Regions from separate parts of the Bacillus sp. Medicinal_06 genome, predicted to be linked through region 1. Evidence: riboswitches for the same ligand, from Rfam matches in the RefSeq annotation. Region 1 holds a riboswitch; the other holds the start of a gene.
The links. A riboswitch is a leader RNA that binds a small molecule or an ion and turns the genes downstream of it on or off. The one in region 1 is predicted to bind FMN.
Positions count from the first base shown of each region.

Region 2: it holds a riboswitch for FMN, as region 1 does, so the genes downstream of both, AC1M36_RS14380 (ECF transporter S component) here and ribD (bifunctional diaminohydroxyphosphoribosylaminopyrimidine deaminase/5-amino-6-(5-phosphoribosylamino)uracil reductase RibD) in region 1, are expected to answer to the same signal.

Region 1 is NZ_JBWYHD010000026.1:8,080-23,717, reverse strand. Features, by position in the region: gene AC1M36_RS27275 (aldo/keto reductase) at 1-331, opposite strand, end outside; gene AC1M36_RS27270 (GrpB family protein) at 473-997, opposite strand; gene AC1M36_RS27265 (YqkE family protein) at 1,066-1,323, opposite strand; gene AC1M36_RS27260 (bifunctional metallophosphatase/5'-nucleotidase) at 1,558-3,147, shown strand; gene AC1M36_RS27255 (ribbon-helix-helix domain-containing protein) at 3,193-3,672, opposite strand; gene AC1M36_RS27250 (alpha/beta fold hydrolase) at 3,807-4,808, shown strand; gene AC1M36_RS27245 (Na+/H+ antiporter family protein) at 4,939-6,258, shown strand; gene AC1M36_RS27240 (LacI family DNA-binding transcriptional regulator) at 6,288-7,217, opposite strand; gene AC1M36_RS27235 (GNAT family N-acetyltransferase) at 7,365-7,844, opposite strand; gene AC1M36_RS27230 (alpha/beta hydrolase) at 7,927-8,850, shown strand; gene AC1M36_RS27225 (DUF2552 family protein) at 8,866-9,111, opposite strand; gene AC1M36_RS27220 (CDGSH iron-sulfur domain-containing protein) at 9,214-9,453, shown strand; gene crcB (fluoride efflux transporter CrcB) at 9,496-9,849, opposite strand; gene AC1M36_RS27210 (fluoride efflux transporter FluC) at 9,846-10,250, opposite strand; FMN riboswitch at 10,563-10,707, shown strand; gene ribD (bifunctional diaminohydroxyphosphoribosylaminopyrimidine deaminase/5-amino-6-(5-phosphoribosylamino)uracil reductase RibD) at 11,016-12,128, shown strand; gene ribE (riboflavin synthase) at 12,110-12,754, shown strand; gene AC1M36_RS27195 (bifunctional 3,4-dihydroxy-2-butanone-4-phosphate synthase/GTP cyclohydrolase II) at 12,767-13,960, shown strand; gene ribH (6,7-dimethyl-8-ribityllumazine synthase) at 13,983-14,444, shown strand; gene AC1M36_RS27185 (hypothetical protein) at 14,468-14,788, opposite strand; gene bioB (biotin synthase BioB) at 14,965-15,638, opposite strand, start outside.
Region 2 is NZ_JBWYHD010000005.1:278,462-294,099, reverse strand. Features, by position in the region: gene AC1M36_RS14440 (D-alanyl-D-alanine carboxypeptidase family protein) at 1-358, shown strand, start outside; gene spmA (nucleoside recognition domain-containing protein) at 351-947, shown strand; gene spmB (spore maturation protein SpmB) at 944-1,474, shown strand; gene rluB (23S rRNA pseudouridine(2605) synthase RluB) at 1,763-2,491, shown strand; gene resA (thiol-disulfide oxidoreductase ResA) at 2,646-3,167, shown strand; gene AC1M36_RS14415 (cytochrome c biogenesis ResB family protein) at 3,318-4,943, shown strand; gene ccsB (c-type cytochrome biogenesis protein CcsB) at 4,958-6,115, shown strand; gene resD (DNA-binding response regulator ResD) at 6,451-7,167, shown strand; gene AC1M36_RS14400 (ATP-binding protein) at 7,167-8,942, shown strand; gene AC1M36_RS14395 (cob(I)yrinic acid a,c-diamide adenosyltransferase) at 9,355-9,927, shown strand; gene AC1M36_RS14390 (peptidoglycan DD-metalloendopeptidase family protein) at 10,012-10,626, shown strand; gene AC1M36_RS14385 (hypothetical protein) at 10,654-11,340, opposite strand; FMN riboswitch at 11,694-11,831, shown strand; gene AC1M36_RS14380 (ECF transporter S component) at 11,996-12,574, shown strand; gene AC1M36_RS14375 (ferredoxin) at 12,692-12,940, opposite strand; gene AC1M36_RS14370 (YpbB family protein) at 13,169-14,230, shown strand; gene AC1M36_RS14365 (RecQ family ATP-dependent DNA helicase) at 14,220-15,638, shown strand, end outside.

The sequences.
Region 1 (15,638 bases):
GCCAATGAATTAAATATAAATCCACGTAATCCATTTGTAATTTCTTTAAACTTTTCTCAAATGCTTGAAGTGTCGTTTCATATCCTTGATCGTCATTCCATACTTTTGTCGTAATAAATAATTCTTCACGCGCAATTCCTGATTCACGAATCGCTTCTCCGACACCGCTTTCATTTTCATATACAGTCGCTGTATCAATAGAGCGATACCCAACTTCTAAAGCCGTTTTTACCGCTTGTTTTACTTCTTCTCCTTCTTTTGCTTTATATACACCTAAACCAAGCATCGGCATTTTCACGCCATTATGAAGTGTAGTTGTTGAAATATACATGATTACTACTCCTCCTTCTCTTCTCCTGCAAATTTTCTAGCAGGTGTCATCATATTTTTATAACCACCATTTTATTTGAACAAGATTTACGAAAAAAGTCAAAATATATACAGTTAACATAATATTTTTATTTCAATAAACTTACTTACTTGTGCTATTCTCTAACCATTCTTTTGCTTTCTCATCAATATTACGAACAAAATCCGTCTTTCCTTCTGTATATTGCTCTCCATTATATGTAAACTTTTCTGCCAAGTCTTTCTTTAATGACGCGTAAGATTCTGCCTCTTCACAATGTGCCATCATATAATCACGAAATGCTAAATGACGTGTAATTTCCGAATTTCCTGTTTCAAACACATGTAAATGATACGAACGTTTTTCTTCGGTTCCATGAATAAAAAAACGCCGGCCTGCAATCCCATTTTCCCCTTTTACAATATAACCAAGTTCTTCAAAACGCTCGTTCCAATTGTCTACTCTCTCAATATCTTCTACTTCCATAATCATATCAACAATTGGTTTTGCTGCGAGTCCTGGCACTGATGTGCTACCAATATGATGTACTTTCACAGGCTCTGGCATCGCTTCCTTTAAACGTTTTTCTTCTATTTGAAATTTCTCAATCCAGTGATTTTCATATGGCACTACTACTATTTTTCTCATCCCATTTCCCCTTTTCCCCTCAAATCGTTAAAAAAATCATCAGGGTAATTCCACTGATGATTTTTTCATTATTTAAAGTCTTTCCAAGTGAGGTTACTTTCACTTAATAGTTCTTCAAACGATTTATTCTTTTCGCGTTCTTTTTGTTCCTTACGCTTTCTCTCTTGCTCTTCTATTTCTTTTTGCTCCGCTCTTACTTGTAATTCTTTCTTCTTACTTTTCAATTGATCCATTAAAGACGCATTTAATTGATCACCAATTGTAATTGATTCCTTATCTGTCTGATTCATTTGCGTTTGTCTTTGCATTTTTTTCTTTTTCTTCATGACTTGCTCACCTTTTACTTTTTTCTCCATTATAGAGGAAATGACTCTCTCTCGACAATAAAAACGGATAATTCACTTTTGATTTTTCTATTATGTATATTTTGTGAAGATGTAAATAAAAAGATAAAATTTTATTAATCTTTATAATAAATAGAATTTTTTGTAGCAATAACTCTCTTAATCTATTAAAATTATGTCGTATGATGTCAGATTATAAAAAGGGAGAGAAAACATATGTGGAAAAAAGTCATTCCGGTTACCCTAGCATTAAGTACAATTACTTTTTCAAGTGTATTTGCTGCACCTCCATCTCAGGCACCCACAGAACAAAATCGCTACATAAACGTACAGATGCTCGGTATTAACGATTTTCACGGTCAACTAGACACTGTAAAAAAGATTAACAATAAAGAAGCAGGAGGGGCTGAGTACTTAGCTGCTTATTTACGAGATCGTGAGAAACAAAATCCGAACACACTAATGGTTCATGCTGGTGATATCGCCGGAGCAAGTCCTCCAGTTTCAGCACTCCTGCAAGACGAACCAACAATTGAATTTTTAAATGATTTAGGATTTGATGTTGGAACTATTGGAAACCATGAATTTGACGAAGGTATTAACGAAATGAATCGCCTTATTTACGGTGGATATCACGAAAAAACAGGAAATTTTAAAGGAGCAAATTTCCCTTATGTGGCTGCCAATTTCTACAACAAATCAACTGGCCGTTTATTTCTACCACCATTTACTGTAAAAATGGTAGAAGGAGTTCCTGTTGGTTTTATCGGGGTTGTAACAACAGATACACCTAATGTTGTTATGCCTACTATGCTTAAAAATGTACAAATTACAGATGAAGTAGAAGCAATTAATAAATCTGCACAACAACTGAAAAGACTAGGTGTCAAATCAATCGTTGTTCTTGCACACGTCGGCGGTACAACCGATGATACTGGTGTAACAAATGGGGATCTCGTTCGCCTAGCAAATGATACTGATCCAGAAGTCGATGTCATTTTCGGTGGTCATAGTCACACTTATGTAAATGGAACTATTAATAACAAACTTGTTGTACAAGCAAATTCTTATGGAATGGCTTTTGCCGATGTCGATGTAAAGATTGATCGTAAAACGCAAGATATTGTAGAGAAAAAAGCGGAAGTTGTAACAACCTATCACGAAAATATAAAGCCTGATCAACAAGTAAAGAAGAAAATCGATCAGTATCAAGAAAAAATTGCCCCTCTTGTCAATGAAGTTGTTGGAAAATCGACTGCGCCGCTAGATCGTAAACAAAATGCTGCTGGAGAATCCACTCTTGGAAATTTAATTGCGGACGCTCAGCGTGCAACGATGCAATCACAAATTGCTCTCATGAATCCTGGTGGCATTCGTAATGATTTAGATACTGGCGATATTACATGGGGAGAGTTATACGGGATTCAGCCATTTGGAAATCAGTTGATAAAGGTTAATTTAACTGGCCAAGACATTCGAGATATTTTAAATCAGCAATGGCAAAAAGATAAAACGAGAATGCTTCAAATCTCAGGTATTCAGTATACTTGGGATGCCACTAAACCAGATGGTGACAAGGTTACAAATATTCATTTAACAAGCGGTGAAGAACTGATTGCCACTAAAACTTATAGCGTTGTTGCAAATGCCTTTCTCGCTTCAGGGGGAGACGGATTTATATCCTTTAAAAATGGGAAAGATGCTGAAACAGGACCAAATGATTTTGAAGCGTTAGTAGATTATGTAAAACAAGTGAAAGAACCGATTCAACCTATTATCGATGGGCGAATTCAAAGAGTGAACTAAACTTTATCATTCACAAAAAGAGAGAGGGTACACGCCTTCTCTCTTTTACTTATCTTGATATATTTCATCTACCTCTTCATATTTCCGTAAAAATTCCATCAATGCCACTTCTACAATTTTAGATTTATGCATCCCTTCGGAAACAGAGACAGCGCCTAATTTCTCTAAAATATCTGTACGTATAGAAAAAGTACGTTTTTTCTTTTCATTACTGCTTCTAATCGATTCTGTAATAATCGGTTCTTCTCGTTTTCGAAGCAATTCGTAAATTTTTTGTAGTTGTTCATATATTAAGACTTGATAATCTGTTTTTACATATTGAAGTGCAGTAGCTTCTTGGAGATATAAATGACGCGGTTCTTCTCCCTCTCCAATGAATATTCGTTTCTTCAGTTCGCCATCGTATTCATATCCAAGCACCCTTAACTTTTTTGACAATGCATATGGGCTCATGTCGAGGCGTTTCGCAATAATAGCAAGTGGTTCCCGTTTGTTTAAGCGATCTATAATTTCTCCAACTGTCACTTTCTTCCCCCTTCTCTCTGAGCGCTCATAGTTGAAACATAGCCTACATGTTATGATACAATAATTTCTTAACAGTATATGCAAAATTGTACATCCGTGCGATACATACCATTAGATAAAAGGAGGTTTTTTATATGCTTTTTCGTAGCTACACCCCACCGTTTTCCGACGAATTAAAGAATCCAATTTCAAATAGCATCGCTACGATAGAAAGCGTTACAATCAATAATCGTAAACAATCTCTACTTATTCGTGGTCAAGACATAAATCAACCTATTTTATTATGCTGTCACGGCGGTCCTGGTATGGCACAAATTGGATTCATTCGGCATTTTCAAAAAGAATTAGAAAAGCACTTTATTGTTGTCAATTGGGATCAAAGAGGAGCGGGAAAATCCTTTTCTTGGCGGGATATAAAAGCACCATTTACAATTGAACAATTCGTTTCAGATACATTTGAAGTAATACAATATCTTCTTTCTCGCTTCAAAAAGCAGCGGCTATTTCTCGCGGGACATTCTTGGGGAAGTATTATCGGTTTGCAAATTGCCAATCAATATCCAGACTATATCGAAGCTTATATTGGTATAGGTCAGATTGTACATATGAAACAAAATGAAGAATTGCTCTATCAACATTTAATTCACTCTGCCAAAAAACATGGACACGAGCGTGCATTGACCTCTCTAACAAAGCTTGGAAAGCCTCCTTTTCTAGATATGCGGCGTCTTATCATACAAAGAAAATGGCTTGGTACATTTGGAGGAGTAGTTCAAAATGGGACTTCCTTTTCTTTCATTCGAAAAGGGTTGTTTTCTTCAGAATATACATGGTTAGATTGGATAAGATTTCTCGCAGGAAATATGAAATCTGGGACATTATGGGAGGAAATGCTCACAGTAGATTTCTTTTCTACAATCTCAAAACTTTCTGTACCTGTCTATTTCTGTTCTGGTCGTTTCGACTACCAAACACCTTATGCACTCGTTCAACAATATTGTGATACAATTCAAGCACCCATCAAAAAAATGATCTGGTTCCCAAACTCTGCTCATTCACCAAATTTAGAAGAACCTGAACTGTTTGCAAAATCTATATGCTCTATCAAACAAGAATTATCTTTTCAATATAAATAACAATCGTTATACCTTTTACATTTCATAGAAAACATTTTATAATTACATGTCGTAACTTTACTTGGTTCGTCTATATATCTACCTAGGATAAGTTGCAAAACAGAAAAAAATCAGGGAGATTACATTTATTATGAACGCTGTACTCGTCGCAGTAGCAGTGATGCTGCTGCTTAGTTTATTACGTGTCCAAGTCATTGTCGCTATTATCGTCGGCGCCTTAACAGGTGGACTAATTGGCGGACTTGGGATTTCAGAAACAATCCATACTTTTACCACAGGGCTTGGAAGCAGTGCTCCAATCGCTTTAAGTTATGCCATGCTCGGAGGATTCGCTATTTCGCTTTCCAAAACGGGACTTCCCGACGCGATGATTCATACTGCACTGAATGTAATTGGCAACGAAAAAGACACAAAAAAGCAAACATATTCCAAAGTACTTATTTTATTTATCATTTTAGCAATGGCTTGTTTTTCACAAAATGTTATACCGGTGCACATTGCTTTTATCCCTATTTTAATTCCAGCGCTTTTAAAAGTTTTAAATGAATTAGAAGTGGATCGTCGGCTTGTTACATGTCTCATCACATTCGGCTTAATTACTCCTTATATGTGGATCCCAGCCGGATTTGGAAAAATTTACCACGACGTCTTACAAACAAATGCACAGCAAAGTGGGCTTACATTTGATGTAACCCTTATTCCAAAAGCGATGACAATTCCAGCAATAGGTATGATTATCGGGCTATGTGTCGCTGTTTTCATTACGTATCGTAAACCACGCACCTACTCTACCGAACCGATTCATTCTTCAACTGATGAAATAGCTCCTTACACAAAAAGAAGCATTACGTTCGGATTGTTATCTATTATCGCAACATTATGCATGCAATTAACAACAGAATCAATGATTTTTGGTGCATTAGCAGGGATTATTGTATTATCCATTAGTGGGAGTCTCCCGCTCAAAGAAGCTGATGATATTTTAACAAGCGGTATGCGTATGATGTCATTTATCGGTTTCGTTATGATTTCTGCTGCTGGATTCGGAGCAGTTCTTCGGAAGACAGGGCATGTTGAATCACTCGTTCAAACAAGTGCTGATTTAATTGGGAACAGTAAGCCACTCGCTGCATTTCTTATGCTTGTTATCGGTCTACTCGTTACAATGGGAATCGGTTCTTCCTTTTCCACCATTCCGATTTTAACAACAATCTTCGTTCCGCTATGTATACAGCTTGGCTTTAGCCCAATGGCAACCATTGCTATTATCGGTACAGCTGGTGCATTAGGTGACGCTGGTTCTCCAGCATCTGATAGTACGCTAGGACCTACTTCAGGTTTAAATGCAGATGGCAAGCATCATCATATATGGGATACATGTGTTCCAACCTTTCTTCACTACAATATTCCGCTACTTATATTTGGATTTATTGCTGCCATAACATTATAAAAAAGGTGCGTTTTACTTGGACGCACCTTTTACTTTGTCGATTCTCGTTCAATTAATAGAAACTCTTCTTGCTGTACTTCTTCAAAGTTTACTTGTTTCTTTTTTATTTTTCCTACCAACTTTTGTACAGCTACCACCCCTTTCTTTTCAAAGGGACTTCCAATCGTTGTTAAAGATGGCGTAACCCATTCACCTTGTAAACTTCCTTTAAAACCAACGACTTGCAAATGCTCCGGTATATGAATACCAAGATAACTTGCTGCACGAACGACTGCAATTGCAACAGCATCACTAGAAGTGACAACACCGTCAACATACGGATATTTTCGTAATAATTCAATAATTTGTTTTTCTTCAGGCCCTTCTATTTTTTCTTCTCGATAAGCAAGCCTTTCTTCCCAAACTCCATCTAAAAATCCAGATACATGTTCTTCCATTTTCTCATCTTCTGTCTCTTCCCCAATATAAGCAAGAAAATGACAACCTTTTTCTTTTAGCAAAACAACTGCCTTTTTAGCACTGTCATAATACGTAGAAAGCACTCCCGCTTCATCAAGTACAACAAATGGAATAGAAAGATTATCTAGACGCTTATATATGTCGTTTGTCATAATTACACCAGCAATATTATTTTGCATCAGTATATCTATATAACCACTCTTATTTTCTATATTACAAATAACGATTTGATATCCCTCTTTATATGCAGCCTCTTCTACCGAACGAAGCAATGTTATATAGGATGGATCTTCTAAATTTGATACTAATACGGCAATCATTGTCGAAGATTTTTTAAATAACGCCTTTGCTACGGCATTCGGTTTATACTGCAACTCTTCAATTGCCTGTTTTACTTGTTTTACTGTATCCTCATGGACATACCCTTTTTCATTAATCACTCGTGAAACGGTTGCGACTGAAACACCGGCCAATTTTGCAACATCACGTATGGTTGCCACATCGTCACCCCTTAATATGGTAATAGCTTACAATTTAAACCTAAAACAAAGTAGATCATTCGTCAAGGTTATTGTTTTATATTTCTGAAAATTGTTACAGGAAATATTTATTACCTTTTTCTTCTTCAACATATATAAAAGTTGATTTTATATATTCATTTTTTCTAGTTGGATTTCATGTAAAATTGCGATATTGTCATATCCAATAAGCGGAATTTCTCGCTTTATCTTCCTCGCTTCCTTTACTGCATCTACGTATAAATTGGTTATCATAAAACCACGTTTCTGATAGAAACGAAGCGCATTCGTATTATCATTTGTTGTAATCAGCCATATTTTTTTACAACATTGTTTTTTTGCAATATCAACTACACGTTCTACAAGTTTCGTTCCAATTCCCTTCTTCTCCTTAAAGCTATCTAATGAAACAATCTCACAATTATTTTCTTTTATTTCATATGTAATAATCCCTGCTATTCTGTTATCTTCGGTTGCAACAAAACCCGGTAATTGATCTAACAGATGTGCTCTTCCGCGTGAAACCATAAGCGTGCTGCCCCAATTTTCACGCATAAACAGCTCAATTGTTTCTTTCATTTCCACTGTAATTTTTTGTATTTGAATCATGTCCCACTATCTCCCTTTTCACATCATTATGATACAATATAAGTGTATCATATGTAGAGATATTTGGAGGATGAGGTAAGGTATGAAACGTCTTTTCACAACATTGCTAACCATAATAGGAGCATTAATTGGCATCGGTATTTTCTTTACTAATAAAGTAATGTACTTAAAGAAAAAAACAGAAGAAGAAATTTTAGAGCGTGAAACAAAAAAGCATTTTCGTTTAGAAGATTTTAACGCCATTCCAAAAGAAGAGGTTCGTATTCCGTCTCAATTTAAATATGACATTCACGGCTATTACATTTCTGCAGGCAATTCTAATAAGTTTATGATTTTTTGCCACGGTGTAACGGTAAATAAAATAAACTCTGTCAAATATGCAAATTTATTTTTAAACAGAGGATATAACGTATTTATTTATGATCACCGTCGCCATGGTAAAACAGGTGGTAAAACGACAAGTTATGGCTATTACGAAAAGTATGATTTAAAGACGGTAGTTGATTGGCTAAAGAACCGTTTTGGAACAAATATTACACTTGGCATTCACGGGGAATCAATGGGAGCTGCAACACTCCTTCAATATGCAGGAATGGTAGAAGACGGCGCTGATTTTTATATTGCGGACTGCCCATTCTCTGACTTTTATGGTCAGCTACAACATCGCTTAAAAGTCGAATTCCATTTACCGAAATGGCCGCTACTACCATTAGCAAATGCCTTTTTAAAGGTAAGGGACGGTTATACAATACGCGAAGTTTCTCCAATCGATTGTGTAAAAAACATAAATAATCCAGTCCTATTTATTCATAGCAAAGACGATGATTATATTTTATGTGATATGACAAAAGCTCTTTATGAAGCGAAAGAAAACAATAAACAGCTCTTTATTGCAGAACATGGTGCACACGCTTGCTCTTATAATGAAAACAAGCAAGAGTATGAAGCTGCCGTGGATCAATTCTTAAAAACATATGTGAAAGAAACAAAAAACAGGCTTGCATAAGCCTGTTTTTTCACGTTATTGCGCTAGCACGTCTGTAACTTGTTCCATATTTTCAGAAATCCATTTTACCGCTTCATCAAGCGTTTGAAATTCTGTCGTTTGAAATGTAACTTCGTCTTGAAGAAGCCACACATCTTTTGGTTCTTGTCCTACACCAGCAATTGACCAATGCAGTAAACTATATGGATGATTATCATTTAAAAAAGATGCCCACGTGCGCTCATTTGCAATATTTTGCAGTGTACGTAATTGTTTATTCATGTTTCGTCACCTTACTATATGTCAACTATAAACGTTATTATAACACTCTCTTCTTCTACATACAAAGTACTGTTTTTATTGTCAAGCGCTTCCTGTAATTATATGATGAACATAAGCGTTTTGGAAGGAGGGATACTGTTGGCTAAAGTACAAATTAAAGTGAATGATAATGGTTCGTTTCGCATTACAGGGGATGTGGAACTAATCGACTCACAAGGGAATGCTTTCCCGGCAAAACCTGCATTTTCTTTATGTCGCTGTGGGTTATCAAAAAACATGCCTTATTGCGATGCTTCGCATAAGGGAAAATTCGAATCTATCGTTCGAGCACCAAAAGAATAATAATAATATGAGAAGCACGCACAAATGATTTGTGCATGCTTCTTATAAATGTCCTATATAAAAACCTATCAGTGCAGAAAAAATGCCTAGCATATAACTCATTACGACATATAATAGCGCCTTTTGTCCCTCACGCTTATGTATCAATTGAATAATTTCAAGCTTACATGTTGAAAAGGTCGTAAATGCCCCCATAAACCCTGTTCCACATAATAATAACCACGTACGATTTATATAAACTCCGTACAATAGACCCAATAAGAATGAGCCTACTACATTTACAAATAATGTTCCATATGGAAATAAACTTCCATACTTTTCTTTCATTGCACTACTAATAGAAAATCTAGCAATAGCTCCGAAAAAACCACCAATTCCTACAAGCAAAACATTCATCGTGCTCCTTCTTTCTTCATACTTTTTTCATATAATGCATTTCCAAGGTAAAATCCAAATAAAGATAAGAGCAATCCTCCAACTATACTCGTACTTACATAATAAAACGCCATAAAGAATGCTTCATGTTGCATTAGTTCCAATGTCTCTATACTGAATGTTGAGAAAGTAGTAAAAGAGCCGATCATTCCTGTTCCAACGCTATTCATTATCATTTGTGAAACATGTTTCATACGAAATACATACATCGTTAAAAACGCTAAGAAAAAACTACCACTCATATTCGCCAGCCATGTTGCTAGCGGAAAAGAGTCAACTGAAGGAGTACCAATCCATTGCTCTAATCCATACCGTGCTAAAGTCCCAACAATACCACCGATTCCTACTGCAATATATTTCATATCTCCACCTCATTTATGGTATGTACTGAAATCTTTCCCATACTATATATTCATTTTAATTCTCCAACCTATAAGCTGCGACTATGAAAACCAAAACAGACCTCTACTCATTTTCGGCATGGGACGAAAAAAGCATCGACCGCCTCTATCCATAATCGGACGCTCTCTCCTGCAAAAAAGAAAAGTGTCGATTAGTTTTTCTTTTTATATAGTATAACAAACTTTATTTCACCCTTCATTTTCATACAATTCTTCACATTCGAATATTTTTTACTATCCTTTTTTCTTTTTTGTGCTATAATGTGAGCAAACAACATCCTTCGGGGTCGGGTGAAATTCCCAACCGGCGGTGATGAAGTGCACACTTCTAAGTCCGTGACCCGTTTCTAAGCTTTGAAACGGTGGATCTAGTGAGATTCTAGGGCCGACAGTATAGTCTGGATGGGAGAAGGATATGTTTTCTAGTGCTTATATAGCGAATACACTTTTATTTTGGCGTACACATTTTTACTGATTCGTTTTGAATCAGTGTATATGTTTTCTTTCATATACCTATTTTTCTATGCTGAAATAAAAAGATACGACTAGCGTATAAAAAATTGATAGTTTGCTAGGTTTTTTCTCGTGCAAAAATATCAATCATCGTTAGGTTTCTTTCCTATACTTTCGTATTCGAACTATATTTCTAGAAATCACGTCTCCCAACCCCCAAGGATACTATTATCCTTGGGGGTTTTTTGATTTTTCTTAGGAGAGGTGAAAAGAATGACTGATCAAGAATATATGAGGATTGCCTTACAGTTAGCACAAAGTACTACAGGGCAAACAAGTCCAAATCCAATGGTCGGTGCTGTTGTTGTAAAGGATGGAAACATCGTAGGAATAGGAGCGCATCTACGCGCAGGTGAGGAGCATGCTGAAGTCCATGCGCTTCGTATGGCTGGCGAAAAAGCAAAAGGATCCACTGTATACGTAACACTAGAACCATGTAGCCATTTCGGAAAAACTCCACCATGCTGTGATCTACTCATTGAAAAAGAAGTGAAGCATGTAGTAATCGCTACACTCGATTGCAATCCGCTCGTTTCAGGTAACGGTGCAAAACGTTTACAAAAAGCTGGTATTAGCGTAACTACCGGTGTTCTTGAAGAAGAAGCAATCCGATTAAACCGATACTTTTTCCACTATATGAAAACAAAACTACCGTTTGTAACAATAAAAACAGCGATGAGTTTAGATGGAAAAATAGCTACTACTACTGGAGAAAGCAAATGGATTACAGGTGAAGTTGCTCGCCAAGATGTGCATCAATATCGTCGTACGCACGATGCCATCCTTGTAGGAGTGAATACTGTTATAACTGATAATCCCTCTTTAACAACACGTCTTCCAAACGGGGGTAAACATCCGATTCGAATTATTTTAGATACACATTTACGAACGCCGTTGTCCTCTCATGTTATTACTGACGGGATAGCACCAACATGGATTATTGTTGGAAAAAATGTAAATGAAGAAAAAATAGCAATATATGAATCTCAAGGGATATCCATATTTCAAATGAAGACGAGCCAAATTGAAATACGCGAGTTTCTCCTCCTTCTCGGTGAGAAACAAATTCTTTCTCTCTTTGTTGAAGGAGGACAATCAGTGCACGCGAGCTTTTTAGAAACAAAGTGTTTTAATGAAATTGTAACTTATATAAGCCCTAAATTAATCGGTGGAAAAGATGCCCCAACTATGTTTGGTGGCACCGGCTTTAGCAAACTACAAGATGCACTTTCCTTACAAATTCAAGAGATGAAACAAATTGGCGATGATATAAAAATCGTCGCTACAGTGCGAAATGAGGTGCCTGCATGTTTACAGGAATTGTAGAAGAGCTTGGAACTGTTTCGAATATAAGGCAAAGCGGAGAAGCAATGAAGCTGACAATCACAGCAAATACAATTTTATCAGACGTAAAACTAGGAGACAGTATTGCTGTAAATGGCATCTGCTTAACCGTCACTTCTTTTACAGCGTCTTCGTTTACTGTTGATGCCATGCCTGAAACGATGCGAGCAACATCACTACGTATGCTTGGGACCCGTTCTAAAGTAAATCTAGAACGGGCAATGGCTGCAAATGGGCGCTTTGGTGGACATTTCGTCACAGGACATATTGATGGAATTGGAACCATTGTAAGTAAAAAACAGCACTATAATGCAATATATTACAAAATTGAAATTCCAAATAATTTGCTCCGTTATTGTTTACACAAAGGATCAGTAGCTATTGATGGAACAAGCTTAACGATATTTGATATAGATGAATCTTCCATTACCATTTCACTTATTCCGCACACTGTAAGCGAATCTATTATCGGTGAAAAAGTAGCTGGAGACATCGTAAACATTGAATGTGACATGGTTGGAAAATATATTGAGCGCTTTATTTCAAATCCCAAGAAACAGAGCAGTTCAGTTACAGAAAGCTTTTTACAAGAAAACGGATTTCTATAAGGGGGAAGCACAATGTTTCATCGTATTGAAGAAGCACTAGAAGATTTAAAACAAGGAAAAGTCATTATCGTATGTGATGATGAAAGCCGTGAAAACGAAGGAGATTTCATCGCTTTAGCAGAGAACATTACACCTGAAACAATTAATTTTATGATTACACATGGCCGTGGTCTTGTTTGTGTACCGATTACAGAGCAATATGCAGACCGCTTACAGCTAGAACCTATGGTTTCTCATAATACAGATTCCCATCATACGGCGTTCACAGTAAGTATCGACCACATTTCTACAACAACAGGTATTAGCGCTTACGAGCGTGCGACAACTGTACGCGAGTTATTAAATCCAGCATCAAAAGGCACAGATTTTAACCGCCCAGGTCATATCTTTCCTTTAATCGCGAAAGAAGGCGGCGTTCTACGCCGCGCTGGCCATACGGAAGCAGCGGTTGATTTAGCAAAATTATGTGGCGCGGAACCAGCAGGGGTCATTTGTGAAATTATAAAAGAAGACGGCACGATGGCACGTGTTCCTGATTTAGTACAAGTGGCAGAACAATTTGATATAAAAATGATTACGATTGAAGATTTAATCGCTTATCGTCGCCATCACGAAACGCTCGTAACAAGGGAAGTTGAAATTACATTACCGACAGATTTTGGTACATTTCATGCAATCGGTTATTCCAATTCGCTTGATCAAAAAGAACATATCGCTCTCGTAAAAGGAGACATTTCTACTGGCGATCCTGTTCTCGTTCGTGTGCATTCTGAATGCTTAACTGGCGATGTTTTCGGTTCATGCCGCTGTGACTGTGGTCCACAGCTTCATGCTGCCCTCGCTCAAATTGAGCGGGAAGGAAAAGGTATTCTTCTTTATATGAGGCAGGAAGGCCGCGGCATTGGACTGCTTAATAAACTTCGTGCATACAAGTTACAAGAAGAAGGATTCGATACTGTGGAAGCAAATGAAAAGTTAGGCTTTCCAGCAGATCTTCGCGATTATGGCATTGGTGCCCAAATCTTAAAAGATTTAGGATTACAGCAATTGCGCTTATTAACGAATAATCCGAGAAAAATTGCAGGCTTGCAAGGTTATGATTTAGAAGTTGTCGAACGCGTACCGTTGCAAATGCCAACAAAAGAAGAAAATAAAGCATATTTACAAACAAAATTAGAAAAATTAGGTCACTTACTAAGTTTATAATATATAAAGGGAGAGATAAAATATGGTATTCGAAGGTCATTTAGTTGGTACAGGATTAAAAGTTGGAGTTGTTGTTGGACGTTTTAATGAATTTATTACAAGCAAACTATTAGGTGGTGCACTAGACGGTTTAAAGCGCCATGGTGTAGAAGAAAACGATATTGATGTCGCATGGGTTCCAGGTGCATTTGAAATTCCATTAATCGCAAAAAAAATGGCAAGTAGCGGCAAATACGATGCTGTCATTACACTTGGAACAGTCATTCGCGGTGCTACAACTCATTATGATTACGTTTGTAATGAAGTTGCAAAGGGTGTTGCTTCTTTATCACTACAAACAGACATCCCAGTTATTTTCGGCGTATTAACGACTGAAACAATTGAACAAGCCATTGAACGTGCAGGTACAAAAGCTGGTAACAAAGGCTATGAATCAGCAGTGGCTGCGATTGAAATGGCTCATTTATCAAAACAATGGGCATAAAAAAGAGGCTTCGGCCTCTTTTTTTATTTCCTCACTTTTTTTCTTACATCTTTTATCAATTCCTCCATCGTTTTTCCTTCTGTTTTAATACGAAGATTTTGAGCGGTTCTCCACACATTTTCCCGTTTCTTTTCTTCCTCTACAATATGAAGCTCTTTCCGCACTTCCTTTAAGTCTTTTCCCTCTGTCTCAATCCCAAAATGTTCAGCTTTTGTTCGAAAATGTTGTTCAATTCTTTGTTGCATTTCTTTCTGTTCTGGATTCTCAGCTGCCTTAACTGGATCAGCACTAATTGCCTTTACTAAAATTAAAAAAGTCATAATAGCTAGTATATATTTGTGCATGTTAGATCCTCCACCCAAGATAAATTACACTTTTACTATGTACAATTACTGGGTGGAAAATTCGTCCACACAATTTATTTTTTTACTAAAAGCTACTACTTTAAAGGCTTGAAGGTATTTCATTACATTTTGTTTACAAAAAAAGAAAGCACCAAAAGGAGCTTTCTTTTCAATCTTTACAGCGCACATTCTTCTATTTCAAATCCTAAATCTTCAATCATACCCCAGTCAGCTGTTGGCTCTTGTCCTTCTGTTGTTAAATAGTCACCAACGAAGATCGAATTTGCTGCAAATAAGCCAATTGGCTGTACAGAGCGTAAATTAATTTCGCGACCACCAGAAATACGGATTTCTTTTGATGGATTCACAAAGCGCATCATCGCTAGTACTTTTAAACACTCCACTGGTGTTAATTCTTTCTGCCCTTCAAGCGGTGTCCCTTTTACAGCTACAAGAAAGTTACATGGAATAGAATCAGCATCTATACGTTTTAATTCAAGCGCAATTTCAACTTGCTGCTCTTTCGTTTCTCCCATACCGAAAATCGCACCAGAACAAGGAGAAATTCCCGCTTGTTTTGCTTTTTCTACTGTATCTACGCGATCGTCATACGTATGTGTTGAACAAATGCTATCGTAATTATTTGCATGTGTGTTTAAATTATGGTTATAACGATGAACACCTGCTTCTGCTAAGCGTCCTGCTTGATCTTCATTTAAAAACCCTAAGCAACAGCAAATTTTTAAATCCGTTGTTTCTCGAATTTCTTTTACTGCACCAATAACATGATTTACTTCTTTATCCGTTGGACGACGGCCAGATGCAACAATGCAGTATGTACCCGCTTTAC
Region 2 (15,638 bases), on a different contig from region 1:
GTATTTGTTTGATCAGGGATTTAAACAATATGAGTTAACGAAAGTTCTAGAGCAAGGAGCGCTCTCTGGACTGAAAGAAAAGAAGTATACAAATCACGTTTATACCAAAAATGATTTTTCTGTACCTTTAACAGTTGATGAGAAAAATGAAGTTTTATTAAAAGTTGAACTTGATAAAAATGTAAAGTTAAAAGATGGAGAAAAAATAGGGAAAACAAGTATTTATGTAGGTAACGAGAAAGTAGGCGAGCGCAATTTATTTTATAGCAAACGAAAGCTAGTTGCCACAACTGGAGTATATTGGAATGATGTGAGAGAGATTTTTTCTCATATGTTAGGTGTTAGAACAGATGGTTAACCTCGTATGGGTGGCGATGGCGATCATTGGGATTGTATATGCGATGGTGAACGGAACGATGGAGGAAGTGAATAAAGCAGTTTTTGAAGGATCGAAAGATGCAGTAACAATTTGTATTGGGCTGATTAGTGTTTTAGTCTTTTGGCTAGGTTTAATGAAAATTGCTGAAGAGGCAGGTTTATTAAAGAAATTAGTCTCATTTTTTATGCCGGTCGTGAAAAGGTTGTTTCCAGAAGTACCAAAAGACCATCCTTCGATGGGGTTTATTTTATCAAATATGATGGCAAATTTTTTTGGATTAGGAAATGCAGCGACGCCACTTGGTATTAAAGCCATGGAACAGCTTAAGGAACTGAATGGGGGAAAGGATTCGGCAAGTCGTTCTATGGTGACATTTTTGGCTTTAAATACATCTGCAATTACATTGATACCGACTACTGTAATTTCAATTCGGATGACGTATGAGTCGGCGAACCCGACTGAAATTGTTGGTGTTACGTTTATTGCACAAGTATTATCGATGATTGGAGCGATTTGGATTGACCGCTATTTTTACCGAAGACGGAGTAGAAAGGGGCGGAAAAAATGAGTATTGTTAATACAATTTCATTATGGGTGATTCCATGTGTTATTGGTTTTATTCTATTGTATGGGACGATAAAAAAAGTTCCAACGTACGAATCATTTGTAGAGGGCGGAAAAGAAGGAATCCAGATTGCTATTTCTATTTTACCATTTATGGTAGGGATGCTTGTATCTATTTCTATTTTCAGGGCATCAGGGGCGCTAGATGCTATGATTTCCGTCATGAAGCCAATGTTAGATATGATTCACGTGCCGGCAGAAATTGTGCCGCTTGCGCTTATACGTCCCATTTCTGGCTCTGCAGGATTAAGTATTACTACAGATTTAATTGCTACATATGGGCCGGATTCATTTATTGGTAGGCTTGCTTCCACGATGCAAGGAAGTACAGATACAACGTTTTATATTTTAACAGTGTACTTCGGAGCTGTTGGGATTCGTAAAATGGGAGATGCCTTAAAGGTAGGATTGTTTGCAGATTTAATTGGGATTATTTGTTCCATTGTGTTCGTTTCTTTATTGTTTCAGTAATCGGTATTCATTTTTTGCGTCAATTCGCTTATAATACGTATACGACCGCTATTAAGAGTAGGCTTAATAGTGGTTTTTTTGTGGAGTATTTTTGACAAAATAATGAACTTTTGTTGTGAACAACTGTATGAACGTAAACAATAATAAAGGATAAAAGTAGCATTCGACCTTTAAAAGTTTGCACTATAGCTATGTTGTTTATGATAGACGAGGAAAATCGCTTTAAACCTTAGGCGGTTGCCAAGTCTTTCTAATGAAGGTAAGATAAATTTGAGGTGAATTAAGGAAATGGAACGATTACAAAAAGTGATTGCGCAAGCTGGAATTGCGTCAAGAAGAAAAGCTGAAGAGCTTATTCAGCAAGGAAAAGTGAAAGTTAACGGTAAAGTAGTGACTGAGTTAGGAACAAAGGTAACTCCTCAAGATAAAGTAGAAGTAAATAATATTCCTCTTGAAAAAGAAGAACCTGTGTATTTCTTACTATATAAACCAACTGGTGTTATTTCGAGTGTGTCAGATGACAAAGGAAGAAAAGTTGTTACAGACTTTTTCCCTGAAATCACACAGCGTCTATTCCCAATTGGTCGTTTAGACTATGATACGTCTGGCGTACTCCTTATGACCAACGATGGTGACTTTGCAAACATATTAATGCATCCAAAATATAAAGTTGAGAAAACATATGTTGCAAAAGTAAAAGGACCATTAACAGGAGAGAAAATTCGAATGTTAGAAAAAGGTGTTGTATTAGAAGATGGAAAGACAGCGCCTGCACGTGTGAAAATTCTTTCTTGGGATAAACGTAAAGAGATGGCAATTGTTCAATTAACGATCCATGAAGGACGTAACCGTCAAGTTCGCCGCATGTTCGAAGCGCTTGGCTGTAAAGTAATGAAATTAAAACGTGAACGTTATGCTTTCCTAGAAGCAGGAAGCTTACGTCCTGGTGATGCGAGAGAGTTATCACCTCATGAAGTAAAACAACTACGGGCGCTTGCTTCTACAAAACCAAGATAAGTGGTAAAGTCAAACTTTCATCCGTGGGGAGTGTTATCTCCCGCGGGTGATTATGGATATATACATGAAAATAAACAAATGCTCCAAGTAAGGGACAAGTTAGTAGTTACAGAAATTGTTTACATACAAATTCATCGAAGAGAGGGGAGCGAGTATGAATAAGAATCGCTTACTATTTCGCATTGTTATTTTGCTTATTTTAAGCGTAGCAGTAGGATTTACACTCTATCAAGGCTTTTTTGTTGATAAGGAAAAAATGCAAATTGGGAAAAAAGCACCTAACTTTGTTGTTACAGATCTAGAAGGAAAGAAAATTGAGTTGGATGACCTGAAGGGAAAAGGAGTATTTTTAAACTTTTGGGGAACGTGGTGCAAGCCGTGTGAAAAAGAGATGCCTTATATGAATGAATTATATCCTAAATATAAAGAAAAAGGCGTTGAAATCATTGCGTTAGATGCAGATGAAACGAATATTGCAGTGAAAAATTTTGTGAATCAATATGGATTAAAGTTTCCTGTTGCAATTGATAAAGGGCAAGAAATAATCGGTACATATGGCGTGGGCCCACTGCCAACATCATTTTTAATTGATAAAGACGGAAATGTAATTGAAAAAATTACGGGTACACAAACGAAGGATCAAATAGAGGGATATTTAAAGAAGATTACTCCTTAATAAAGAAAGCCTTTACATAATGTGATAATCAATGTGTTTGCTAGGTGAAGGTGCTTTGCTTCGTCTTAGTACCTCTATTGAAAATTCTGAGTATTGCGGTAACTTGCGGTTGCAGGATACAATGATAAATAGAAACAAGAGGCGGTGAGAATATTGGAACAGATAAAGTGTGAATGTGGGCATGTAAATCCAATTGGTACAATTTTTTGTGAAGCTTGCGGTAAACCTTTTGAAAATAAGGAAGATACGAGATTACTAGATATGCGATATGAGGGAAGTGCTCGGCGTTCTCTTACTCATACGAAAACGATCGTGGATAAGATTTGGAGCTTCTTTTCTTCTGTTAAAGTAGGAGTATGGCTTATTGTTATCACTCTATTAGCATCGGCAGTTGGTACTATATTTCCGCAAGAAATGTACATACCTCCAGGTGTCACGCCGAGTGAATATTATGAACAGGAATATGGTTTTCTAGGACAACTATATTATCAATTAGGTTTTAATAAGTTATATAGCTCATGGTGGTATATGATTTTAATTGCTTCAATTGGTGTATCACTTGTGATATGTAGTTTAGATCGTGTAATTCCGCTTTATAAAGCTTTAAAAAAGCAGGGGGTAAAAAGACACCCAAGTTTTTTAAAGAGACAACGGTTGTACGGGACCGGCTCTCCGAAAGAGGGGGATCTAGAACAGATTCAAGCTAATTTAAAGAAAAAAAATTATAATGTAAGAGTTGATGGTGAAAATATTTTAGCAGAAAAGGGCAGATTCTCTCGCTGGGGTCCATATGTAAATCATATCGGTCTTATTATTTTTCTGTTTGGAGCAATGCTACGGTTTCTTCCAAGTATGTATGTGGATGAATCGCTATGGTTACGTGATGGTGAAACGAAAGAGATACCAGGAACAGATGGAAAGTATTATTTAAAAAATGAAAAATTTATAAAAGAAGTTTATGACAAAAGTAAAGATAATCAAGTATTTAATGATGCAATTGATCGTGTGGGCGATAAAATGATTGCAAAAAACTATCAAACGAATGCCGTATTATACAAAACTGTAGGGGAAAGTGTTGCGGGACAAAAACCAAAGTTAGAGAAAGTAAAGGAAAGTGAAATTAGAGTAAATGAACCGCTTAAGTTTGATCAGTTTGCTCTATATCAATTAGATTTTAAAGAAAATGAATTTAGTAGTATGTCTTTTTCCTTACAGAAAAAAGATAATCAGCAAAAATGGGAACCTATTAAAGTTAACCTAGAAAATCCAAAAGAAACATATGATTTAGGAGATGGGTATTCTATAAAATTATTAAGTTATTTTCCTGATTTTTATTTTGATGAGAATGGTCAGCCGAATACAAAAACAAAGATTCCGAACAACCCAGCTTTCGTTTTTAAAATGTTTACACCAGAGACGCCAAAAGGAGAAGTGAGCTTTGTAGGTATACAACAAAACATAGAACCTGAGGGGAACAATCAATATAAAATGACCTTTGCAGGAGTAGAAATGCGAAATGCAACGGGGTTGATTGTAAGAAAAGATTTGACACTGTGGATTCTTGGTATTGGAGGGTTTATCTTCATGGTTGGCGTGATTCAAGGTATGTATTGGAATCATCGTCGCATTTGGATACAACGTGTTAAAGATGAATGGTGGATTGCTGGTCATACAAATAAAAACTGGTTTGGCTTGCGGAAAGATATTGAAAAAGTACTTGAAGGAACAACGATTCCACAACCATACGACAAAGTAAATAATCAAAAAATTAGTTAAGGTGGGGAGAATATATGGCGCAAATAAGCAGTAATTTCCTATTTACCGCTTTCATCTTATATTTAATTGCAACGCTGTTCTTTGGAGGAGCAATTAAAGAAAAAGGTCGGAAATGGGCGAATGTAGGCATAACCATAACAATTTTAGGATTTGCCGCTCAAACGGTGTACTTTGTAACAAGGTGGATAGCTTCCGGGCATGCGCCAGTAAGTAATTTCTTTGAGTTTGGTACATTCTTCGGTATGATGCTAGTTGGTGCTTTTATTGTTATGTACTTTATGTATCGTGTAAGCATAGTTGGATTATTTGCTTTACCAGTAGCGCTATTATTAATTGCATATGCTAGTATGTTTCCAAGAGAAATTTCACCGCTTATTCCATCATTGAAAAGTAATTGGCTACATATTCATGTAACAACAGCAGCAGCTGGACAAGCTATTTTAGCAATTAGTTTTATTACAGGAGTTATGTATTTGCTTAAAAATGTAGATCAATCAAAAAGGTCGAAACGGACATTTTGGTTAGAAACAGTCGTTTTTACACTCGTTTGTGCGGTTGGATTCATAGCGGTAACAACAGTTTATTCGGCAACGAAATATGAAGCGAAGTTTCAATGGGTGGATAAAAATGAACAAAAAGTAGAGATGAAATATAATCTTCCTGCACTGGTTGGTCCCCATGAAGGGAAGTTACTAACAACTGAAAAACTTGAACCGATTGCAGAAATGCCTGCTATCATAAATGCAAAGAAATTAAATACAGTGATTTGGTCATTGCTTATTGGAACAGGACTTTATATTGTATTAAGATTAATCTTACGAAAAAGGGTATCTGCGGCCCTTCAGCCAGTAGTGAGAAATGTTAACAGTGATTTACTCGATGAAATTGGATATCGCTCTATTGCGATTGGATTCCCAGTCTTTACATTAGGAGCGTTGATTTTTGCGATGATTTGGGCGCAAATTGCATGGACGCGTTTTTGGGGATGGGATCCAAAAGAAGTATGGGCACTTATTACATGGCTCTTTTATGCTGCATTTTTACATTTACGATTATCTAAAGGATGGCATGGTGAGAAGTCGGCATGGCTGGCGGTAATTGGGTTTGCGATTATCATGTTCAATTTTATAGTCGTGAACTTAATCATTGCTGGTTTACACTCATATGCATAAGATAGCATGTAATTCATTTAAGCATGATAAAATAGGAAAGTGTTTGTCACTTTCCTATTTTATTTTTGTCAATTTCTTTTCTTTTTTGAGAAAAACATGGCAAAATAAAGGTTGATTTTGTAAAATGATGTCGGGGCCTAAATGTCCTGTTCAAGTAAAATACATATTTTTGGAAAAGAAATGAACAAACTTTATTATTCTTGTGAAGTATAATGTCTAAGATGGAAGACTAACATTTTAGAATTATCTATTATGAGATAAGAGTAAAAACAGTATTACATTGTAGAAAGGTAGGTGTGAACCGTTGTCATATTTTTTATGGGCAGCGGGAAGCAATGGAAAACGAACCAAGAATTTTAATTGTGGATGATGAAGAGCGTATTCGTCGTTTATTAAAAATGTATTTAGAAAGAGAACAATATACGATTGATGAGGCTGATAATGGTGATACAGCGTTAGAAAAAGCATTGCAAAATGACTATGATTTAATCTTATTAGATATCATGATGCCTGGAAAAGATGGAATTGAAGTATGTAAAGGCATTCGTGAGAAAAAAGCAACACCAATTATTATGCTGACAGCTAAAGGTGAGGAAGTAAACAGGGTGCAAGGATTTGAAGTTGGCTCCGATGATTATATCGTAAAGCCGTTTAGTCCACGTGAAGTAGTTCTTCGTGTAAAAGCAGTATTACGCCGTTCTGTAACAACAACATTCTTTACACAAGATACAACAACAAAAGATATTATTGTATTCCCACATTTAACAATTGATAACGATGCGCATCGCGTTACAGCTGATGGTGATGAAGTCAATTTAACACCCAAGGAATATGAATTATTACTATTTTTAGCAAAGGCTCCTGATAAAGTATTTGATCGTGAACAATTGCTAAAAGAGGTGTGGCAATATGAATTCTTTGGAGATTTGCGTACAGTAGATACACACGTAAAGCGTTTGCGTGAAAAGTTAAGTAAAAAATCATCTGATGCAGCGAAGATGATTGTAACTGTATGGGGTGTTGGTTATAAGTTTGAGGTTGTGAACGACTGATGCTTTGGAGAAGTGTAGTAGGAAAGCTATGGATGACAATATTGCTTCTTGTTTCATTTGTTCTTGGCTTTGTTGCCATTTTGCTTTCACAGTTTTTTGATAATTACTATATTGAAATGAGTGAAACTCGGCTTACAAAAGTAGCGACAAGTGTTTCGGAATTAATTGAAGAAGGTGCAGACGAAGAAACGATTGAGAATATTGCATATAAGTTTGCTGATCCGCTCTCACGAATTATTATTGTGAAAGGGGATCATGAAGTTTCTTCTTCACCGAAACAAGAAGGACTGGTAGATCTTACAATAGAAGATCTGAAAAAGGATAAAGATTTAGCAGCTGTTTTTATAGATAAAAAAGAAAATAAAGAAAAAATAAAAAAAGTGTCTGATGACAAGACGAATAAGAATTCTGAAAATGATATTATGATTGTTGGTAAACCACTCCAATCATCAAATCATAGTGCGGTGTTTGTATATCAATCATTGCAAGTTCCAAAACAAGGTATGGAAAAAGCAACTGATTTCATTTTTCTATCAGCGGGAATTGCAATTATTTTAACAACTTTCTTTGCGTTTTTCTTATCGACACGAATTACAGCTCCTCTTCGTAAAATGCGTGAAGTAGCCTTTGAAGTGGCGCGCGGAAAATTTGATACGAAAGCACCTATGGTTTCGCAAGATGAAATAGGAGAGCTAGCAACGGCATTAAATCAAATGGGAAAACAACTGAAGTTTAATATTAATGCGCTGCAACAAGAAAAAGAACAACTTTCTAGTATTTTAAGTAGTATGGCAGATGGTGTTGTAACACTGAATCAAGAAGGTGAAGTTGTTGTTATCAATCCACCAGCGGAGCGCTTTTTACAAGTTTGGCAAGAAGAAAAAGAGTTAGAATTAAGTAGAAATTTACCACCTGAGCTTGTTGAGTTGTTCCATCTTGTAGTAGAGAGTGAGCAGCAACAAGTTATTGAAATTAATTTACAAAAGGGTAATTACGTTGTCCTTATGACTCCGCTATATAATCAAACAAAGATTCGTGGTGCTGTCGCAGTCCTTCGAGATATGACAGAAGAACGTCGTCTTGAGAAAATGCGTCAAGATTTTATTGCGAATGTGTCTCATGAATTGCGTACTCCGATGGTTATGCTTCAAGGGTATAGTGAGGCCATCTTAGATGATGTTGTTCAAACGAAAGAAGAAATAAATGAGTTTGTACAAATTATTTATGATGAGTCTGTTCGTTTAGGGCGCCTTGTAAATGAACTTTTAGATTTAGCTCGGATGGAGAGTGGTCATGTAGAACTACATATATCTGAAGTGGATATTCATCCGTTTGTTGAGAAAATTGGTCGCAAGTTCCAAGGAATTGCGCAAGATAAAGAAGTGCAGTTAACCGTTGATTTCCGTAATCCGATTGAGGAGCATCCGTTTGATCCGGATCGTATGGAACAGGTATTAACGAACTTAATAGACAATGCAATTAGGCATACAAACGCAGGTGGTCAAGTTAAGCTTATTATTGATACGAAAAATAATGGGCTTGTTTTTGAAGTGCAAGATTCAGGTGTAGGTATCCCTGAGGAAGATATTCCGTTCTTATTTGACCGCTTCTATAAAGCTGATAAAGCAAGAACACGTGGAAAAACAGGTGGGACTGGTTTAGGGCTTGCAATTGCTAAAAACATTGTGCAAGGTCATGATGGTAAAATTTCTATATCAAGTGTTGTTGGAGAAGGGACGACATTCTCTGTATATTTACCAGGTCAATCCATATAAGTGATATTGCTGTGAGTGAATATGGAAGTTCTAGTATTTTTTATTCCTTTTGAGTTTATAATATTCTCTCAATGGAATGAAGAATATTAGAGCTTTTTGTTTTATCCCATAAAATCCCCACTGTTGGAAACTTCGCTTTATCGTGCTATTTGTAAATGGTAGTCTCTCTATGAGAATTGAACGAAAGACAAAAAGGTTAGAGTAAGAAAAGAATAAATCCATATTGATTTGCTGACATATCATTCGCGGCTATGAAAACAAAAGGTAATGACTACTCATTTTCTCTTTTTGTTTTCACATGGCATGGGGCTAAAAAAGAAAGGTTTTAATTCGTTTTAAAATGTATACTTACATTTGTAATAGCTACTAGTGTAATGAATAAAGCTTACTTAAAAAGAGAGGTGTAGAAGATTTGAAATTATATACAAAAACAGGAGATAAAGGACAAACAAGTATTATCAGTGGGCGAGTTGATAAAGATCATATTCGTGTGGAAGCATATGGAACAATTGATGAGGCAAACTCTCATATTGGATATGCAATGACTATGATGCGAGAAGAACGCTTTCAAGACATATATGATGAGCTTGAAAAGATTCAGCATGAGTTGTTTGATTGCGGTGGGGATTTAGCAATTATGCAGCAAACAATGCCGTATAAAGTAACGGAAGAGATGGTTATATATTTAGAAGAACGAATTGATTGCTACATAGAAGAAGCTCCGCCGCTAGAGCGTTTTATTTTGCCTGGTGGGAGCGCAGCGTCTGCGATGATTCATGTTGCGCGTACGGTAACGAGAAGAGCTGAGCGTCATATTGTATCGCTAAGTAAGCAAGAAGAAATAAATGAAGTTGTATTACGATATGTCAATCGATTATCTGATTATTTATTTGCGATTGCTAGAGTGGTAAATGCTCGTCTTAATGTGGACGACGTTGAATATAAACGAAGTGCAATTGTTTTTCGTAATAAGGAAGTGGAGTAATTCACTTTCTTTTTTTGTATACTTTTTTCCGTAATATACCACAATAGAGAAAGTGTGACGGTTATTATAAAACGGAGGATGCATATGAAAGGCTTAAAAATCGGGATACTTGTCTTTGGGTTGTTTTTTAGTTCTCAAATATATGCTTTTGCTGAGGACGGGCGATGGACATGGCCTGTAGATGGAAGAATTAGTGATTATTTTGGAACAAGAAGTGGAAAACACTATGGTATTGATATAGCTGCTTCAATCGGAACCCCGGTTGCAGCGATTCGGAGTGGAACGGTAACAAAATCCTACTTTTCAGATAGTTATGGACATGTAGTGTTTATTAAACATGGAGAATATGAAGCTGTTTATGCTCATCTAAATAAGAGATATGTACTGCAGGGGGAACATATTACAAGAGGTGAGGTAATTGGTGAAGTAGGTAACACAGGTGAATCAAGAGGAGCACATCTGCACCTAGAAGTTCATAAAGGTGCTTGGACGTTCGGGAAAAGAAATGCAATGGACCCGTTGCTTGTTTTAAAGGAAGAGATGAATCAAGTAGCATCAGCATCACTATATGTTGTACAAAAAGGAGATACTTTGGTTAGTATTGCACATAAGTTCGGTATGACAGTTCATGAAATAAAAGTGAAAAATGCATTGAGGAAAGATCGGATTTATCCAAATCAAAAATTATATATAAATTAAAAAAGGGCTAGTCGAACTAGCTCTTTTTTACCAAAAAATAAAGACACATATAAATCCAGAAATAGCTAAATAGCTATAATAATAAAAGACCTTGGCCCTCGTTTTTTCGGTTGTTCGAAATAATACTATGGTTGGTTCGATTAGTCCAATTGTCAAACACAGTAGACCAAGGAGCATACAACCGATAGAAAAAGAATACAAGGCAACTTGTATTTGTTGGAATGGAATAATCCACTTTAATAAAAATGCAATAAGTGCTGTATAACAGATGCTGCCAATGTATTTGTTTAAGATTGTATTAGAACGAAAACCAGGAAGTTTTTTCAAAAAGGATCGAGAAACAACTTCTGTTTGTAAAGAAGTATGTTCTTCAATTATTTTTTGAGCTTCTTTTCCTTTATGAAAGAGAGAGAGAATCCAATTTCGTTTTCCTTGGAAAACAAATTGCGATGTTGTTAAATAGTGATCAATTTTCACTTTATCCCAACTGTTCCAAGGGTGACGTTCACATAGCTTTAGTTTACTTTCTGTTGTTTTATCATACTGATAAACACTAATCCCTTCTTCGTCAAAGGTAGCATAGTATGTTTCTTTTGAAAATGTGCCTAAATCAATTGGGCAGTAGAAAAGTAATTCTTTTTTTAAATAAAAGTATTCTTTTCTTAAGTTTTTTTTCATTGTTTCTTGAATAGAGTGTCTTTTTTCTTTCTTCATGACATTTCCTCCGTATTAAGAAAATGCTCTTATCTTAACAATTCAACATCTTATCACTTTTCTGTATGGATGACTAGGGAATTGCGAAGGAAAAAATCGAATTGTAAAAAATATGGATTGTGTTGTCGTATAATCCTATGACTGTTTTTATGTTGTCTTTATCCTACTATTCGTGTGCTGCCCGTAAAAGCCCGATTGGTGAGGGTTGATAATAAGTGGGGGATGAAGAACTCCCCCCACTTATTAAAGTTTCACTTTATAATGAAAATATTACTTACTATTTATAAGTTATAAACATTTTTGTTCACAACTGTATGATGATGTTGTATAATGGTGGAGAAAATAGAATATCGGTCTATCTTCGGGGCAGGGTGAAAATCCCGACCGGCGGTGATGAACAGTTTCTTTTCGTTCTAAGCCCGCGAGCCGTTAAGGCAGGATTTGGTGAGATTCCAAAGCCGACAGTATAGTCTGGATGGGAGAAGATGGAGGTTCAAGCGTTCAAAAAAGATAAGTATTTGAACGTCTGTTTGATGTGCCTAAAAAATTCTCCCTTTGTGTTTTACACAAAGGGTTTTTTCATGATAGGAAAAAATAGGCATAGCAGAACCTTTCCACTTTCCATGAGATGATCGATGGAAAAGGAGAGAGAAGGATGAAACAAAAAAACAGTGTAGTACAAATGGTGAGTGTAGCGATGCTTAGTAGTATTGCGTATTTGCTTATGATGTTGGATTTCCCATTCCCAGGACTTCCACCGTTTTTAAAAATTGACTTTAGTGATGTGCCGGCTTTAATTGCAGCGATTATTTTTAGCCCGATTGCAGGTGTAGTTGTAGAAGCGATAAAAAATATTCTTCATTACGGAATTCAAGGCAGTTTAACGGGAGTTCCAGTTGGAGAAATAGCAAATTTTATTGCAGGGTGTCTATTTATTGGACCAGCAGCTTTCCTATTCCGGAAGTATCGCACAGTAAAAAGTTTAACAACAGGGTTAATGTTAGGGACGGTTACTATGGCGGTAATTATGAGTGTGTTAAATTATTTCATCATTTTACCAGCTTACACTTGGTTTTTAAATCAGCCTGCTATGTCTAGTAGTGGTATGCGACAAATGATTGTAGCGGCAATTCTCCCATTTAATTTAATTAAGGGAATTGTTGTAACAGTTGTATTTGTAGCACTGTTCTCACGCTTAAAAGTGTGGGTATTTGCAAAAATGAAAAATGCATAGAAACTTTGGTCATCAGTGGGAGAGTACCGCTGATGGCTTTTTTATTTGTGAGTTAGATGAATAACAAAAAACCCCCCTCATAAAAATGAGGGGGGTTTTTTGAAGTTAATAAAAAGACTATTCGAATTTTAAAGCGTCGCCATCGAATGCTTCGTCAGCAACTTTAATTGAGTCAGTTGGACAACCTTCAAATGCATCCATCATGTCGTCAATTAATACGTCTGGAATTTCAACGATACCTTGGTTATCATCTAGTGTTACAAATGCAATACCTTCATCATCGTAGTCATAAATGTCTGGTGCAGCAGCTCCGCAAGCTCCACATGCGATGCAAGTGTCTTTATCAACAATTGTATATTTTGCCATATTTTTTTCCCTCCTGATAATATGTATGTGAAAATAGTCGCTATAAAAATTATAATCTTATTGTAAAACGGTTTTTCAAACTTTTCAACATAAAATTATAATGATAATGCTTATCAATTAGGGTGTCAACTTATTTTTGATTTATTTCATAAGATTTTCAAAATGCCTAAATGCTGTACAGTTTGATACAATAGAAAATATAGATGTAATTGAAAGGTGGAAGCGGCAATGCAGTTACAATATACTTTATTATATTGTATAAAACAATTAAATGGTGAACGAACTGTTTCTTCCATTTATCACCTTTTAAAAGGGAAACGTTCTTCACAAACATTACAAGACGGAAATATATTTCGCATTTCTTTTCTGTTTGGGATATATAAATCATTACAACGTTCTGATTATGATCAGGAAATTGAACATGTATTACATAAAGAATGGATTCAGAGCGTGCATGAAAATACGTACATTTTAACTGAAACGGGAAAACGACAGCTGGGAACTTGGGAAGAAACACTTTTTTTTCCGCAGTATTTACACGGTTTGCACTATGGTGATCTTGGTGAAATGTTTTGGAAACGACTTTCGTTAATTATTCAAACCGTATCAAATTTACAACAGCAAAATGCAAAGTTTATTCCAATCCAACAAGATACTGAGGTAATGATGTGGGTTAAGCAGTTTCTCATTGGGCTGCCATATGCAAGAAGTGAACTTGCAAAAAGTTTATGGAAAGAGATGCATATGCTATTACAAGATACTTTACCGATAGAAGCAACAATTTTTACATATCGATTAACTGGATATGAAAGGATTGGGTATACATTAAAGCAACTTGCGGAAATTACAAGTCAAGATGTATTTCGCGTACATCTTTTATTTTGGGGCACGGTTCATTTCTTTATTCAATCTGTTCGAGAGAATGAAAAAGAATTCCCGCTATTAACAAAAATTATTGCTTATCCGAATGAAAGAGCGGATTTGTTTAGTTTATCAACACAAAAAACATATCAACTTTGGAAACAAGGACGTTCTTTGGATGAAATTGCAACAATTAGAAATTTAAAGGTTGCAACAATAGAAGATCATTTTGTTGAAATTGCATTACGAGAAAGAGATTTTTCCATTGAAATGTTTATGGAAAAAAATAAAATCAAGCATGTGCAGCGCATTATTGAAACGTTACAAACACGTAAGTTGCGTGTGTTAAAACAAGCAGTAGGAGAAGCGATTTCTTATTTTGAAATTCGTCTTGTGTTAGCGCAGATGGGGGTTGTAAATGAGGCTTGAGGATTATTTGCATAAGTGGTTTGGTTATAACGAATTTCGTCAAGGGCAGAAAGAGGTTATTGCGGATTTATTACAAGGAAAAGATGTTGTAGCAATGCTTCCAACTGGAAGAGGAAAATCAATGTGTTATCAGCTTCCGGGCCTTATGCAAGATGGAACAGTATTAATTGTTTCACCATTACTATCCTTAATGGAAGATCAGGTAGCGCAGCTTAAATATGTAGTGAAGGACCGTGTGATCGCGTTTAATAGTTTTCGTACCTTGATTGAAAAAAAGAAAGCGATAAAAAGATTATCTTCTTATAAATTTGTCTTTGTCTCGCCTGAAATGTTGCAATCTGAAGTAATAGTAAGAGAACTAAAAAAGATTCATATCTCACTATTTGTGATAGATGAAGCACATTGTATTTCGCAATGGGGCTATGATTTTCGAACAGATTATAAAAAATTAGACCAAGTTATAGCAGGTATTGGACGTCCTCCTGTGTTGGCATTAACAGCTACTGCAACAAAAGAAGTATTGCAGGACATTATAAAAAGTTTAAAACTTACGAATGTAGCAGAACATTTGTATTCGATTGATCGCCCAAATATTGCAATGGAGGTACAATTTGTACAAACAATAGAAGAGAAAAAAGAAGCGCTTCTCAAGCATGTTACTTATTTGCAAGGACCAGGAATTATTTATTGTTCGAGCAGAGCTTGGACGGAGCGTCTGGCAGAATATTTAAGGAGTAAAGGTATAGCAGATGTTGCATTTTATCATGGTGGAATGGAACATGAAGAGAGAATGTTAATTCAGCAGCAATTTATGAATGATCAATTGCAACTTGTTATATGTACAAGTGCATTTGGTATGGGGGTAAATAAGTCGAATACAAGGTATATTATTCATTTTCATTATCCAGCAAATATTGCTTCTTATTTACAGGAGATTGGTAGAGCGGGAAGAGATGGAGAGGCGAGCATTGCAATTCTACTTTGTAGTCCGCTAGATCATGATCTACCGGTTTCTATCATTGAAGATGAATTACCAAATAAACAACAAATTCAATTTTTATTCTCCTTACTACAAGAAAAGATGTTTCACACGAAAGTATTGCCAATAGAAGATGTGGAAGAAATTTGTTATAATGCTGCAAGGTTTAGTGAGCAACATTGGCGTTTTGTACGTTATCACTTAGAAAAGATGAAAATCATACAACAGAAGAAGCTCATTATGGAATCCTTGTCAGATGAGACAAGGGAAAAAATAATGTTAGAAGTAGATGAGCGTCTTCGGAATAAATATAGTCAACTAGAAAATATGAAATCATGGCTACAGTATAAAGGGTGTAGACGGGAACAGATGCTACATCTATTTGGATATAAGAAGGAAGCGCAGGTAAAAAATTGCTGTGACTACTGT